One region of the Ancylobacter sp. GW821-FHT10E12 genome, then DNA from elsewhere that is predicted to be linked to it. Evidence: riboswitches for the same ligand, from Rfam matches in the RefSeq annotation. Region 1 holds a riboswitch; the other holds the start of a gene.
The links. Region 1 has a riboswitch for thiamine pyrophosphate ahead of thiO (glycine oxidase ThiO). Riboswitches for the same ligand answer to the same signal wherever they lie in the genome.
Positions count from the first base shown of each region.

Region 1 (7,613 bases):
GCTGCTGCTGTTCGGCTCGCTGCTGATCGGATGGATCATCGTCCGTCTGCCCGAGACCCTGCACCCCGACGACCGCATCCCGATTTCCTATCGCGGCATCACCCATGCCTTCGGCCTGGTTTTCCGCAGCCGCATCACCATGGGCTACATGTTCGCCATGACCATGATCATGAGCGGCCTGTTCGGCTTCATCACCAGCGCCCAGCAGGTGTTCTCCGAGACGTTCGACGCTGCGAACATGTTCACGACCATTTTTGCCGGCATCGCTTTCTTCATGGCGCTGTCGTCGCTGCTCAACGCCCGCATCGTCGGCCGGATCGGCATGCGCCGAGTATCGCACGCGGCGCTGCTCGGCTATCTCGTCGTGACCATCGCCCATGCGGGGCTGGTGGTGAGCGGCCACGAGAGCCTGCTGCTGTTCTCGGTGCTGCAGGCCGCCACGATGTTTTTCTTCGGCCTCGTGGTGTCCAATTTCAACGCGATGGCGATGGAGCCCGTCGGCCATGTGGCGGGCACGGCCTCGTCGCTGCTCGGTTTCACCACAACGATCGGCGGTGCGGTCATCGGTGCCGGGCTCGGCCAGATGTTCGACGGCACGACGCTGCCGCTGACGGTCGGCTTCGCCGCCTTCGGGCTCGCGGCGCTGGTCTTCGTGCTTGTCGCCGAGCGCGGCCGGCTGTTCAGCGCGCATAATAATGTGCCGATCAACCAGTCGTAGTATTCACCTACTCCTGTCGTTGCCCAGCTTCCATTCGCCAAAGCGGCGGATCATGGAACGGAATTGCTCCGGTGGCGTTTTGTCATCGGAAGTATAGGGCGGCGGGCAACAGGAGTATGTCATGATACGTCACGCAATTATTGCTACCGCACTTCTCATTTCTGTCCCGGTTGCCGCCAGCGCGCAGCAAGGAGCTGGCGTTGCTGCTGGCGCCACCACGGGTGCCGTAGGCGGCGCCATTGTCGGTGGCCCGGTCGGGGCGGTCGTGGGCGGCGTGGCCGGCGCGATCGTCGGCGGCATTTCCGAGGATCATCGCGCGCGCTTCCACAGCTATGTGGTGGAGGAACGGGTTCCTTCCTACGCCTATCAGCGCGACGTGGTCGTCGGCGCCGAACTGCCGGCGGACGGCGTCCGCTACTATGAAGTGCCGGCGGAGTACGGCCAGACGAGTTATGTCTACACGGTCGTGAACGACCGGACCGTGCTGGTGGATCCCGTAACGCACCGCGTCGTCCAGATCGTCGAATAACATTCGGCAACGACGCTCAGGCACCGACGGGGGCGGCCTCTCACTGTCCTGCAGCCGGCCGGCCCCTGTCGTCGTTTGCTTGCGCGAGCGACTTCGCGGAGAGCGTCTTCGCGAAGTCGAGGATCAGCATGCCGAGGTCGGTCTCGTCGACCAGCACCGCGGCATCCTCCGGCGCCATCCACATGAGCACGCGTTCGCCGCGCTCGAGCCAGTCGTCCAGCTGGCGCGTTACCTTGAGCGGGTAGACGGACACCCGGACCAGCACGAACTGCCGGTCCATGCGCTTCCAGTACCGATACTGACCGACGGGCTTGCGCCCGATCGTGCCAACCACGCCGGCTTCCTGCCGGGCTTCGATCTGGGCGGACTTCCAGTCCTTGCATCCCTTGATCGGCCATCCCTTGGGGATCACCGGCCGGTGCGTCTCGCGCGAGCTCAGCACCAGCACCTCCAGCCGCATGTCGTCGGACCAGCGAAACGCCAGCGCAGCGACCTGCTGCAACGGGCGTCCGTGCGCCGCGCGCTTCTTGCGTTGTTTCGCCTTGTCCATGACGCCTATTTAATCGAACCTCGCTGATATTCGACTCTTCATATCCGCTCCGCCCGACAATTCAGCGAGGCTGCTGATGACGACCGAACTCGCGCTGCTGGGCTGGACGCTGGTGCTTGCGCTGGTGCAGGTTCTGCTGCCGGCCATGCTGAGGACCGGCGAGACCGGCCTCGACTACAATGCCGGTCCCCGCGACCGGCCAGGTCCGCCGGAGGGCGTGTTGAGCGGGCGGCTGCGCCGCGCGCAAGCCAATCTGTTCGAAACCTTGCCGCTGTTCGCCGCCGCGCTGCTGATCGCCCATGTCGCGGGTCGAAACGGGGAGGCGACCTTGTGGGGCGCGTGGCTGTATCTCGCCGCCCGCGTCGTCTACCTGCCGCTCTACGGCCTCGGGGTGCCCTATCTGCGCTCCATCGTCTGGCTGTTCGCCCTGACGGGGCTGGCATTGATTCTGTTCGCTATTCTGCGGCCGCTGTGATCGGGTTCGGCGTGGCGGCCGCCCTGCCGAACCCCTTTGTGCGAAAGCGCCGTGCCATGGGGAAAGGCCAGCCGATCATCCACGAGGCATCGGCCAGCCGCCACGCCGGCAGGCGGTGCCGCAGGCCAAAAAGGTGCGAATCGAGGTCGGCGCACATCGGGTGCTGAGCCCGGCAGTGGCGTTTGCCCGCGCCGGGTCGTGCCACGGGAGCGCGTTCAGTGCTCCTGCTCGTGCAGCATCGTGGCGAGCACCTGCGCGACGCTGCGCGTCACCCGGCGCTTGTACTTGTGATGGACCAGCTGGCCGTTGTGATAGATGTCCTGCTCGACATAGAGATCCTCGCCATCCCATCGCAGGACGTTGTCGGACTGGGTGGTTTCGATGACCCCCATTTCGCGGATCAGGTTGCCGGTCGGCGCGCTGTTGGGCATGCGGCTCCTCCTCGATTTGCGTTCTTCGCAAGGCTCTCACGGCCTCATGAAGCCAACATAGGCGCAGCCACGCCCGAGCGCCATGGGGGCCTTGACGATGGGCGTCGGCTCAGGCCGCGTCCTCCGGTTCGATCTGGCCGCGCCGTTGCAGCCAGTTGGCGATCAGCCAGCATAGAAGCGCCCAGGCGCTGCCCGCGCACCAACCGGCGAGCACGTCGGTCGGCCAGTGCACGCCGAGATAGATGCGGCTGAGGCCGACAAGCAGCGTGAGCAGCAGCGCGACGCCGAGCACATAGACTTTGATCCGTCGCTTGCTCTCGGTGCGCACGATAAGCACCCCGAGGGTGAGATAGGTCACGGCGGCGCCCATGGCATGGCCGCTCGGAAAGCTCAGCGTATGCACGTCGACGAGGTGGCCGACGATGACGGGGCGCGGGCGGTCGAAGCCGATCTTCAGCGCATAGCTCAGCAGCGCGCCGCTGCCGACGGCGAGGAACACGAACAGCGCTGCGGCGCGCTTGCCGTCCACCGCCAGATAGCCGGCGGTCAGCAGGGTGACGACGGCGAGGACGGCCGTGCTGCCGAGACTGGTGAAATCCGCCACGGCGATCTCCAGCCAGGCAGGTCCGATCGGCAGGGCGGGATTGCCGGCCTCGCGAAAGAACAGCAGCACCGCCTCGTCAAAGCCGCGCGTCTGGCCGTCCTCCACCCAGTCGGCGATCACGGCGAACAGCAGCAGCCCTGCAGCTGCGATTGCGAGAACGAACAGGCCGCTGATCTCGGCCGGGTTGGCGCGGCGCGGCGGCGGATTGGAGTGGGACGACGGCATGCATTTCCCGTTTTCATCGATTTTTTGACGGACTGGAACCGGAAGCGCGGCCCGATGTTCTTAAGATCACATGCATTCTAGGAGGATATTATGCTCAAAGGCGGTCTGCTCTGGCTCCTCGGTATCCCCCTGCCCATCATTCTTGGCTTGTGGCTGCTGGGCTATCTGAACTGAACGGTACGAACGCGCGGGCGACGGGAGTGTTCCGCGCCGGCATGCTCTGGATGAGTGGGCGGAACAGGTGCCGATCGGTGGCCTGTTCATTCAGGAACAGGGATCGGCGGGCGCTGCCGCCGGGGGTATTTGCGGGAGTTCGGCGATAGTGGAGATGCATGGCATTGGAGGGCATGACGTCGCGCTAGTCGCCTTGTCGGTGTTCATCGCAACGGCGTCCTCCTATACCGCGCTCGATCTGGCAACCCGCATTCCGCCGGCGATGGGCGCCGCGCGGCGCGGCTGGCTTTGCGCCGCCGCCCTGGTGCTGGGTGGCGGCATCTGGTCGATGCATTTCATCGGCATGATCGCCTTCCGGCTGCCGATGCCGGTCGCCTACGACACCGTGCTGACGCTCGCCTCTTTCGTCATCGCACTTCTCGCCACCGGCGCCGCCTTCTACGCAGCCAGCCGGCACGGAGGCTGGAAGGGGATGCTGCTCAGCGGTGTCTTCATGGGGCTCGGCATTGTCGGCATGCACTATACGGGCATGGCGGCGATGCGGTTGCAGGCACAGACATTCTACCAGCCGCTGTTCGGTGGGGCAGCCATCGCCGTCGCCATCGCCGCCTCGATCGCCGCGCTGTGGCTGGCGTTCCGCCGTCATTCGGTGGCGCAGCGGCTGATGGCCTCGATCGCGCTCGGCATCGGCATTGCCGGCATGCACTACACCGCCATGGCCGGCTTCTCCGTGGCTCCCGACGCCTCGGTTCCCCTGCCTGCGGAAGGCAGCGTCGTGAGCGGCAGCGATCTGGTGACCGCGGTCGTCGCCTCGACGATGGTGATCCTTTTCGCCTCCCTGCTTGCCGCGTTGTATGACCGTCGCTTCGGGCTGCTAGCCGAGCGCGAGGCGGCGATGTGGCGGGAAAGCGAGGAGCGTTTCCGCCACCTATACCGTCACACGCCACTGCCTCTGCATTCGCTCGGCTCCGATGGCCGAATCCAGCAGGTGAGCGACAGCTGGCTCGAGCTGCTCGGCTATCGCGAAGAGGAAGTGGTCGGGCGTCCGCTCACTGATTTCATGACCCCCGAATCCGCCCGGCACCGTAACGAGGAGCACTGGCCGCGGCTGCTCGGCACCGGCGAACTGCATGAGGCGGAATATACGCTGATCTCCAGGGATGGCCGCGAGATCGAATGCGTCCTTTCCGCCGTCGCCGAGCGGGACATGCAGGGCAATCTCATCAAGACATTGTGCGGCCTCATCGACGTGACGGAGCGCCGCCGCGCCGAGGCAGCGCTGCGCCAGTCGCAGAAGCTGGAGGCCGTCGGCCAGCTCACCGGCGGAATCGCTCATGATTTCAATAATCTACTGGCGGTGATCGTCGGCAATCTCGAATTGGCCCGCCGCCGGGCGCCCGAGGATGGGCGCCTGCAGATGCTCATCGAGAACACGATGCAGGCCGCGCAGCGCGGCGCGGCGCTGACGCAGCGCATGCTGGCTTTCGCTCGCCGGCAGGACCTCAATCCCGAACCCGTCGACGTGCCGGAACTGGTGCTCGGCATGGCCGACCTGCTGCGCCGCTCGATCGGGCCGACCATCAAGGTCGAGACCCGCTTCCCGCTCGGCCTGCCGAAGGCGCTGGTCGACGCCAATCAGCTGGAACTCGCGCTGCTGAACCTTGCGGTCAACGCCCGCGACGCCATGCCCGAGGGCGGCACCATCGTGATCGGCGCCAGCGAAGGCAAGGCCGAGCTTGCCGGAGAGGAGGGCGGCGGCGAGGCGAGCTTCTTCCGCCTGACGGTCGCCGATGACGGCGTCGGCATGGACGAAACCACGCTGGCGCGGGCGACCGAGCCGTTCTTTACCACCAAGGGGGTCGGCAAGGGCACCGGCCTCGGCCTCGCCATGGTGCACGGCCTCGCCGCGCAATCCGGCGGGCGGCTCATGTTGACGAGCCGTCCGGGGCACGGCACCACGGCGTCGATCTACCTGCCGATCGCGCCCGGCCGGCGCGATGCGCTGTCCTCTGCCGCCGAGCCCTCGATGCAGCCGCCGCGCCGCGTCGACGGCACGCAGCGCGTGCTGGTGGTCGACGACGATCCGCTGGTGCTGACCGCGACGGCGGCGATGATCGAGGATCTCGGCTACCAGGTGGTCGAGGCGAGTTCGGGCACCGAGGCTCTCGCCGTGCTCGCCGCCAGCGACGGCTTCGACATGGTGCTGACCGACCAGGCGATGCCGGGCATGACCGGCCTGCAGCTTGCAGCGGCAATTCGCGAGCGATTCCCGTCGCTTCCGATCGTCCTCGGCACCGGGTACGCACAGCTGCCGGACGGGGCGGAGACGGTAATTCCGCGTCTCGCCAAACCGTTCAGCCAGGACTCGCTGGAACGGATGCTGCGCGAGACGACACATCGGCCGCCGGGCAATGTGGTGAGTTTGTCGTCACGGCAGGGGTGAGCGAATATTGTCGACCGCAAGGTGACATCGCGCCGGCGAATGATTATATCCATCGTGTCCGGGGGAGCCTCGTCAGGAGGCTGAGAGGCCATCGGCGCGCGAGCGGAGTTCCGCAGGCGGGCAGCATGGCGACCCTTTGAACCTGATCCAGTTTGGACTGGCGGAGGGAGGCTGCATGACCGACGGAACCCCATTCCCTCATGACGAAACGGCGGCGCGTGCCGCCAATGCCATGCGCGTCACCGTGGTCGGCGCCGGTGTCGCCGGGCTGACCTGCGCGCACGCCTTCGCGCAGCGCGGGGCGCAAGTCACTGTAATCGAACGGAAATCGGGATCTGGGCAGGGGTGCTCCTGGTATGCCGGCGGCATGCTGGCGCCGTGGTGCGAGCGCGAGAGCGCCGAGAAGCTGGTCGCCGAGCTCGGCTTCGAATCGCTCGATTACTGGCGCCGCGAGGTGCCGGACGTGCCGGCGCAGGGCAGCCTCGTGCTGGCGCAGGCGCGCGATCTCCCTGATCTCAAACGGTTTTCCCGCCGCACCGAAGGCTATGAATGGATCGACGGCGCCCGGCTCGGCGCGCTGGAGCCGGATCTGGCGGGGCGTTTCGAGCAGGGGCTGTTCTTCCCCACCGAGGCGCATCTGGAGCCGCGCAAGGCGCTCGCGGCGCTGACCGGACGGCTGGTTTCGGAGTATGGAGTTACCTTCCGCTACGACGACACCGTGTCCAGTGAGGTGTACGATCAGCCCGATCCGGCCGATGCGGTGTCCGGTGAGGCCGATATCGTGCTCGATTGCCGCGGCCTTGCCGCCCGCGACGTGCTCGCCGACCTGCGCGGGGTGAAGGGCGAGATGCTGGTGCTCTACTCGACCGAGATTTCGCTCAAGCGTCCGGTGCGCATGCTGCACCCGCGCATCCCGGTCTATGTGGTGCCGCGCGGCGACGGGCATTTCATGATCGGCGCCACCTCGATCGAGAATGACGAGCGCGGACGGGTGACCGGGCGCTCCATGCTGGAGCTGCTGTCGGCGGTCTATGCTCTGCACCCGGCCTTCGGCGAGGCGGAGATCGTGGAGATCGGCGCCGACGTGCGCCCGGCCTTCCCCGACAACCTGCCGCGCATCCGCCGGCGCGGGCGCACGATCCATGTCAACGGTTTCTACCGCCACGGCTTCCTGCTGGCGCCGGCGCTCGCCCGCCGCGCCGCGGAGCTGGCGTTCGACGGGACGCATTTCCCGGAGGTGATGGATGAAGATCGTCGTGAATGGTGAGACGGCGGTGATCCGCGCCGCCACGATCGCCGAGCTGCTCGGCGAGCTCGGCTATGCCGATGCCATCGTCGCCACCGCGCTGAACGGGGCGATGGTGCGCAAGGCGCGCCGCCCCGAGGCCCGGCTCGCCGATGGCGACCGGGTGGAAATTCTCGCACCGATGCAGGGAGGCTGAGATGGATGCCGTGACGAAATCG
Region 1 is NZ_JBXASN010000001.1:7,146-14,758, forward strand. Features, by position in the region: gene AC1RU4_RS00045 (multidrug effflux MFS transporter) at 1-718, shown strand, start outside; gene AC1RU4_RS00050 (DUF1236 domain-containing protein) at 840-1,247, shown strand; gene AC1RU4_RS00055 (NUDIX hydrolase) at 1,288-1,797, opposite strand; gene AC1RU4_RS00060 (MAPEG family protein) at 1,874-2,272, shown strand; gene AC1RU4_RS00065 (hypothetical protein) at 2,488-2,703, opposite strand; gene AC1RU4_RS00070 (phosphatase PAP2 family protein) at 2,813-3,532, opposite strand; gene AC1RU4_RS00075 (MHYT domain-containing protein) at 3,861-6,149, shown strand; TPP riboswitch at 6,200-6,335, shown strand; gene thiO (glycine oxidase ThiO) at 6,382-7,416, shown strand; gene thiS (sulfur carrier protein ThiS) at 7,394-7,591, shown strand; gene AC1RU4_RS00090 (thiazole synthase) at 7,593-7,613, shown strand, end outside.

Region 2 (7,613 bases), on a different contig from region 1:
CATTGGCCGGGTGCTGGTGAAGCTGAACTTCGACCAGCAGCGCTTCGAGGCCGATTACCGCGTCGACCTGGTGCGCGTGCGCGAGAACGGCGAGCAGATCGCGCTGATGGAGGGCGAAAAGGTGGAGCGGGCGCGGCTGCTCGAGCGCTTCTCCCACATCATCGGCAATTACTGGGGCATCATGATCGCCCAGAAGCGGCTGACCTGGTTCACCGCCGGCTACGGGCAGTTCTCGAACGTGTTCCCCTTCATCGTGGTGGCGCCGGCCTATTTCGCCGGCACCATCCAGCTCGGGCAATTGATGCAGACCTCCTCCGCCTTCGGCCAGGTGCAGGGCTCGTTCTCCTTCTTCATCAACGCCTATTCGACGCTGGCCGAGTGGAAGGCGGTGGTGGATCGTCTCATCGGCTTCGAGAACAACATCGCCACCGCGCGTGCCGAGACCGCCGCCGACGCCTGGCGCCACCAGCCGGCGACCGGCGGGGCGATGCTGGCGCTCGACGATGTCGAGTTGCGGCTGCCGGACGGGCGGGCGCTGCTCACCGCCGACGGGATCGCCATCGGCCGTGGCGAGAGCGTGCTGCTGACCGGGCCGTCGGGCTCGGGCAAGAGCACGCTGCTGCGCGCCATTGCCGGCATCTGGCCCTATGGCTCCGGCGCGGTGGCGCTGGCGCCGGAAGCGCGGCTGCTGGTGCTGCCGCAGCGGCCCTATCTGCCGGTTGGGTCCTTGCGCGGTGCGCTCGCCTATCCCGACGCCATGGCCGAGCACGACGACGCCGCGCTGCGCGAGGTGCTGGAGGCGGTGGGGCTCGACGCCTTCGCCGCGCGGCTCGACGAGCGGGCGCTGTGGCCCTCGGTGATGTCCGGCGGCGAGCAGCAGCGGCTCGCGGTCGCCCGCGCGCTGCTGATCAAGCCGGACGTGCTGCTGCTCGACGAGGCCACCTCGGCGCTCGACGAGCCGGGCGAGGCGGCGCTCTACCAGATGCTGCGCCGGCGGCTGCCGGGCGCGGCGATCCTCTCCATCGGCCACCGGGCGACGCTGCGCGCGTTGCATGGACGGCATCTCGCGCTGGAGGCGACGCCCGGCGGCCCGGCGCAGCTCAATGCGGTGCCGGCGGCGGCGTAGCCCGGCCTTACTTGTCCTGGTCGGCGGCGGCCATTCCGCTCATGTCGCGGGACCGCCGGCGAAGCCGGAACCGCCGGCCGGGCGCCGGCTGGCCATTCGCTTCGATGGCCAGGGTGCGCTCCAGCAGGATCTCGTAGATCGGGCGGCCGCCGAGCCGCTGCGCGACCATGTTGGCGACGATCGTCGTCAGCATCACCGGGACGAGAAGGCCGTAGGCGCCGGTGAGCTCCATCACCAGCACCATGCCGACCAGCGGCGCGCCGATGGTGGCCGCGAACAATCCTCCCATGGCGGCGACGGCAAGCCCGACATGGGTGTTTTCCGGCAGCGGCAACAGCATCTCCAGGCCGGTGCCGAAGCACAGGCCGACGGTGGTGGCGAGCGCGAGGATGGGCGCGAAAATGCCGCCGGCGACGCCGGTGGAATAGCTCGCCATGGTCATGACGAAGCGCAGCAGCACGATCACGGCGAGCACGCCCAGCGGCCGGGCCTCCTTGGCAAGCTGCACCGCCAGCACTTCGCCGCCCTGCGTCGCCTCGGGCAGCACGAACATCAGCACGCCGACGACGAGGCCGACGGCGAGCGGGAATATATAGAACGACGTCCGCAGTCCGAGACGGCGGACCTGATCGAGCGACCAGACCAGCGTGCGGTTGAATCCGACGCCGACGGCGCCGAGCAGGGCGCCGAGCACGATGAAGGCCGGCAGCGCGCCGAGGGGCATCTGCGACACGTCGAGCAGCATATAGGGTACGCTGCCGGTGAGCTGCTCGGTGACGACGGCGCTGGCGAGGGACGCCAGAACGACGGCGATATAGGTGCGCGAACTATAGGGAAATTGCCGCCGCGTCTCCTCGATCACGAACAGCACCGCCGCCAGCGGCGCGTTGAAGGCCGCGGCAAGGCCCGCCGCGCCGCCGGCCGCCAGCAGGCCGCGCATGTCCTCGGCCTGCAGCTTCGTCAGGTCGGCGGCGGCCTTGGCGATGGAGGCGCCGAGATGGATGGTCGGGCCCTCGCGGCCGAGCACCATGCCGGAGCCGAGCGACAAGAGGCCGCCGACGAATTTCACCGGCAGCACGCGATGCCACCGCACCTCGCGCAGGCCCTCCATCGCTCCCTCGATCTCCGGCACGCCCGACCCGCCGGCCTCGGGAGCGAAGCGGCGCACCAGCCAGAGCGAGACGACGGCCATGATCGCGGCGACCGCACCGCCGGCGGCATGGAGCGCGGTGCCCGACAGGCCGAGCGTATCGCGCAGCAGCGACGGCCAGGCGGCGATCAGCCCATCGACGCCGAGATGGAAGGCGACGCCGGCGAGACCGACCGCCACGCCGACGACAACCGCTACCGCGTGATAACCGCCATTGCCCATGTCGTTTCCCCCGCGCCCGCGCTATCGGCCCTTTGGGACGGGTAGCACCGCAAGGCACGGGCCGGAAGAACGAAATCGGCAAATTCGCAGGTTCGGCAAGGTACTTGCGGCTTTGCAGCAAGGAGGCCGCGCGCCATCGGAACGCGCGGCCTCCCGCCTCAGGGCAGGACGGGCGCGTAGGTCGCGACCGGCTCGACCGTGTCGATGAGCCCGTGCTTCTTCATGAATTCGCCGAAGCGCGCATAGCGCTCGGTGTCGAGCGCCGCCGGGGCATGGGCGAAGCGGCGCAGCGTATCGGCCCATGCGGTGCGGTTGAGTTCGTCGTCGAGCTTCGGATTGGCCTTCACGAACACGCCCCACGCCTCGTCCGGGTGGTTGAGGATGTAGATGGTGGCGTCCTCGACGGCGGCGAGGAAAGGCTTGAGGCGCTTGTCGCCGATCAGGTCCCTGCGGGTGACGTAGACCAGTTCGTCGAACACCGGCACCCCGTGCTCCTCGGGAAAGAAGGCGATGCCTTCCTTGCCTTCGAGCCTGATCTGGGTGAGTTCGAAATTGCGGTAGGCGCCGATCACCGCGTCGACCTTGCCGGCGACCAGCGCCGGGGAGAGCGCGAAATTGACGTTCACCATGGTGACGTCGGTCGGCTTGAGGCCGGCATCGGCGAGCATGGTGCCGAGCAGCGCGTCCTCCAGCCCGGCGACCGAGAAGCCGACCGTCTTGCCCTTGAGATCGGCGATCGACTTGATGGGGCCGTCCTTCAGCGCCACCAGCGCGGTAAGCGGGGTGGAGACCAGGGTGCCGAAGCGCACCAGCGGCAGGCCCTCCTTCACCGAGAGATAGAGGTTCGGCTGGTAGCTGACCGCGACTTCCGCCTGGCCGGCGGCGACGAGGCGCGGCGGCGCCGACGGGTCGGCCGGCGCCACCAGCTCGACATCGAGGCCGTGGGCGGCGAAGAAACCCTTCTCCCTGGCGAGGATCAGCGGCGCGTGGTCTGGATTCACATACCAGTCGAGCAGCACGGTGAGCTTGTCCGCGGCGGCGGCGGGAGCAAGCGAAAGCGCCAGGGCGATCCCGGCGGCGGCGATGGTCTTGATGAACATATGGATCTCCTCCCGTTGTGGAGATCCGGCACATGAGCTTTCGGGGGAAATCCGGCGCGGGCATGCTCCCTGTGTGGAGGCGACCCCGCCGTCGTTCCGTCCCTTCGCCGGCATGACCCGGATCAGGTTCAAAGGGTCTGGCTTGCGCCATCTCAGCCCCTTGGACCCTTGCGGGCCGGCGGGACACCCCTCGGACAGCCGAAGACTAGCAGAGCGGGTATGCCACGGCAATCGGCGCGAAGCCGGCTATGCGCCGCGCCAGCCGTCGAGATAGGCCACCCGTTCGACCCCGGCGAAGCGGGCCATGCGCGCGAGTTCGGCGTCGAGGCGCTCCAGCCGGCCGGAGGAGGCGCGCACCCCCGGCTCCAGCCACAGGCGGCGCACGTCGAGGCTGCCGGCCTTGCGGTCGGCCTTCATGTCGATGCGCCCGATCAGCCGGTCGTCCTCGATCAGCGGGAAGACATAATAGCCATAGACCCGCTTGGGCGCCGGCACGAATACCTCGATGCGGTAGAAGAAGCCGAACAGGCGCTCGGTGCGCGCCCGGTCGCGCAGCAGCGGGTCGAACGGGCTGAGCACCCGCAGCCGCGCCGGCGGGGCGGGCAGGGCGTCGAAGGCCGGGCCGCTGCCGGCGAAGGCGAAGGAGGCACGCGGCTTGCCGTCGGCGGCGATCACCACGACATCGTCCAGCTTCTCGCGATTGGCCAGTACCCAGGCGCGTGCCTCCTCCGGCGAGACGAGGTCCCAGAAGGCGGCGATCTCGCCTTGGGTGGCGAAGCCCAGCCGCTCCAGCGCCGAGGAGCAGGCCCAGTCGACGAAAGCCTCGCGCGAGATTTCGGGCTCGAAATGGCGGACGGGGATGACGCGTTCGGCGAGGTCGTAGATCTTCTGGAAACCCTCGCGGCCGGCAATGGCGAGCCGGCCGGTACGCCAGTGATATTCGAGCGCCGTCTTGGCCGGATGCCAGTTCCACCAGCCGCCGGGCTGGCGCTGCTCGGCCTCGAAATGCCGCGCCATCAGCCGGCCCTCGGCGGTGACGCGGTCGAGCACATGCTCCATCGACTGCTCGAAGCCGTTCTCGTGCCAGGTGCGCCAGCGCTCGGCGAGATTGGCCTGCGCATGCGCGAAGCGGTGCTTCCAGTAGCGATAGAAGGCGCTGGGAATGATGGCGGCGTCGTGCGTCCAGTGCTCGAACAGCTCGCCGTCGCGCTCCAGCAGCGCGGTCAGGTGCTCGCGCCGATAGGTCTGGGCGCGGGCGAACAGGATGTGGTGATGCGCCCGCTCGACCGTGGCGATGCTGTCGACCTGCACGAAGCCGAGTTCGTGGACGAGATCGAGCAGGCCGGACTTGGACAGCGCCCGTCCGGGTTGCCGGGACAGACCCTGCTTCGCCAGGAAGATGCGCCGCGCGTCGTCATTCGAGAGGTGCAGGCTCATGCACCGTCGATCCATCTGAGATCGACCTCGATGGTCCGGCCGGTGGCCTTGGCGGCATACATCAGGGTGTCGGCGTGGCGGAGCAGCGCGTCGGCGTCGATGGCTTCGACGGTGACGGCGACGCCGAGGGCCGCGCCGATATTGAGCTGGTGGCCGTCGACATCGATCGCCGTGCAGATGGTTTCGGCGAGCGCGTGCAGCGCGTCGGCGGTCGGCGCCTCGTCCGGCTGAAAGGTGAAAAGCAGCACGAATTCGTCGCCGCCGATCCGTGCCACGAAGTGCTCGGGATTCACGCGGGTACGCAGTCTCTCGGCCAGATGCCGCAGCATCCGATCGCCGGTCGCGTGGCCATGGCGGTCGTTGATCGACTTGAAGCCGTTGAGGTCGATATAGGCGAGGCTGATGCCTTCGCCGGGCCGGCGCTGCGCCAGCATAGCGTGCAGCTTCCGATCGAAGGCGGCACGGTTCGGCAGCCCGGTGACGACATCGGTATAGGCCGCCTCCAGAATGCCGCGCTCGAACGCCTTGCGTTCGGAATTGTCGATGATGATCTCGATGTCGAGGCGCTGGCCGTTGATGGTGCGGCGTTGCGTCGAGATGAGCGTGGGAATGATGCGCCCGGAAGAGTGCCGCAGATCGACCTCTTCGAGCTCGTACAGGCCGACCGTTTCCAGCTGGTGGATGCGGCGCAGCCGCTGCGGGTCGTCGAGGGGCCTGGCGGTGTCCAGAAACATCGGCTGACCGGCGATCTCCTCCCAGCTGCGGCCGATCATTTTCAGATAGGCCGGATTTGCCACGATGTACCGGGACACATATTCGGCCGTCGAAATGCAAATGGCGACGGGCGAGAGCTCGAACACGTCCACCAGTGCTTCATAGAGAACCTGGCGCGAAATCATGGATCCTCACAGGACCGGCGGAAAGCCTACGTTCTCCCGTGGAGGTTAACACATCATAAGTATACCGCTCGGCCTGGGTTCACTCATGCACAGCAAGCGTCTCGGGCGCCCAGGGCACCAGACGGGCCAGCGCCCGGTCGACCAGCGCGAACAGGATCAGCGCCACCGCGAGCAGGATGGTCAGCGCCGCGAACACCATGTCGGTCTGCATGCGGGCATTGGAGTAGATCATCAGGTAGCCGAGCCCGGCCGAGGCGCCGACCCATTCCCCCACCACCGCGCCGATCGGCGCCACCGCGGTGGCGACGCGCAGCCCCGAGGCGAGCGCCGGCAGCGCCGCGGGCACCCGGATGAAGCGCAGCAAGGCGAGATCGCCGGCGCCGTGCAGCCGGGCGAGATCGATCAGCCCCTGGTCGGCACGGGCGAGCCCGTCGTGAAAGGCGGAGGCGACGGGAAAGAAAATGATCAGGCTCGCCATCACGATCTTGGAGGCGAGGCCGAAGCCGAACCAGATGACCAGCAGCGGCGCGATGGCGAACACCGGCAGGGCCTGCGCCACCAGCAGCACCGGCCGCATGGCGCGGCGGATCGCCGGCGACGTCGCCATGGCAAGGGCGCAGGCTATGCCGAGCGCGGCGCCGCAGGCGAGGCCGAGCAGCATTTCCCCGAGCGTGATCAGCGCGTTGTCGAACAGGATCGCCCGGTTGCTCCACAGCGCGACGCCGATGCGCGAGGGGGCCGGCAGGATATAGGCCGGCACGCCGGCAAGGCGGACGGCGAGCTCCCACGCTCCGAGGAGGAGGGCGCCGACAAGAACGGCACGCGCGAACCCGGCCATCACTATTCTCCGGTGAAGGGCGCGCGAAAGCCGCGTCGCCGGAATGACGTAGGGGAATGGCCGGACTTGACGCCGGTCAATACGACGCCACCTTGTGGGAGGTAAGAATGAACAAACCTGGAGAGCGGAGGAAGGCCATGATCAAGGACATTCTCGTCAGCCTGCGAGTCGGCGAGGGTACCGATGCGACCACCGACTATGCCGTTTCCGCGGCGGCGGCGCTGGATGCGCACCTGACCGCCGTGGCGGTAAGCTACGATATCGACATTCCGCCGGTCTATACCGAGGCGTTTTCCACCGATTTCCTTGAGGCGCAGCGCGCCGAAGGCCAGCGGCTCGCCCGCGTGGCGGTCGATCGTTTCGGCGAGGCGGCCCGCTCCGTCGGCATCAGCGCCGCGGTGCGCAGCATCGACGGCACTCCGGGCGGCGCGGCCGAGCAGATCGGCACCATGGCGCGGCTGTTCGACCTCACCATTGTCGGCCAGTCCGACCCGGACAGGATGGGGGCGGAAGAGGTGATCGCCGAATCGGTGTTGTTCGATTCCGGCCGCTCGGTGTTGCTGGTGCCGCTGAAGCAGGCCAAGCCGTTTTCCGCCCGCCGCATCATGGTGGCCTGGGATGGCGGGCGTGCCTCCGCCCGCGCGGTCTCCGAGGCGCGCTCGCTGGTGGAGAAGGCGGATTTCGTCGAGGTGACGGTCGTCGAGACCGGCAAGGCCAGGCCGGGCCGCCTGCCCGGAGCCGACCTCGCCGAGCATCTGTCGCGCCATGACAAGAATGTCGAACTGCGCCGGCTGGTGCCGGCCAGCGACGAGGGCATCGTCGACGTGCTGTTGAAGGAAGT
Region 2 is NZ_JBXASN010000007.1:275,818-283,430, reverse strand. Features, by position in the region: gene AC1RU4_RS12105 (ABC transporter ATP-binding protein/permease) at 1-1,126, shown strand, start outside; gene clcA (H(+)/Cl(-) exchange transporter ClcA) at 1,134-2,498, opposite strand; gene AC1RU4_RS12095 (ABC transporter substrate-binding protein) at 2,657-3,598, opposite strand; TPP riboswitch at 3,681-3,799, opposite strand; gene AC1RU4_RS12090 (winged helix-turn-helix domain-containing protein) at 3,845-5,035, opposite strand; gene AC1RU4_RS12085 (sensor domain-containing protein) at 5,032-5,934, opposite strand; gene AC1RU4_RS12080 (ABC transporter permease) at 6,014-6,772, opposite strand; gene AC1RU4_RS12075 (universal stress protein) at 6,910-7,613, shown strand, end outside.
Region 2: it holds a riboswitch for thiamine pyrophosphate, as region 1 does, so the genes downstream of both, AC1RU4_RS12095 (ABC transporter substrate-binding protein) here and thiO (glycine oxidase ThiO) in region 1, are expected to answer to the same signal.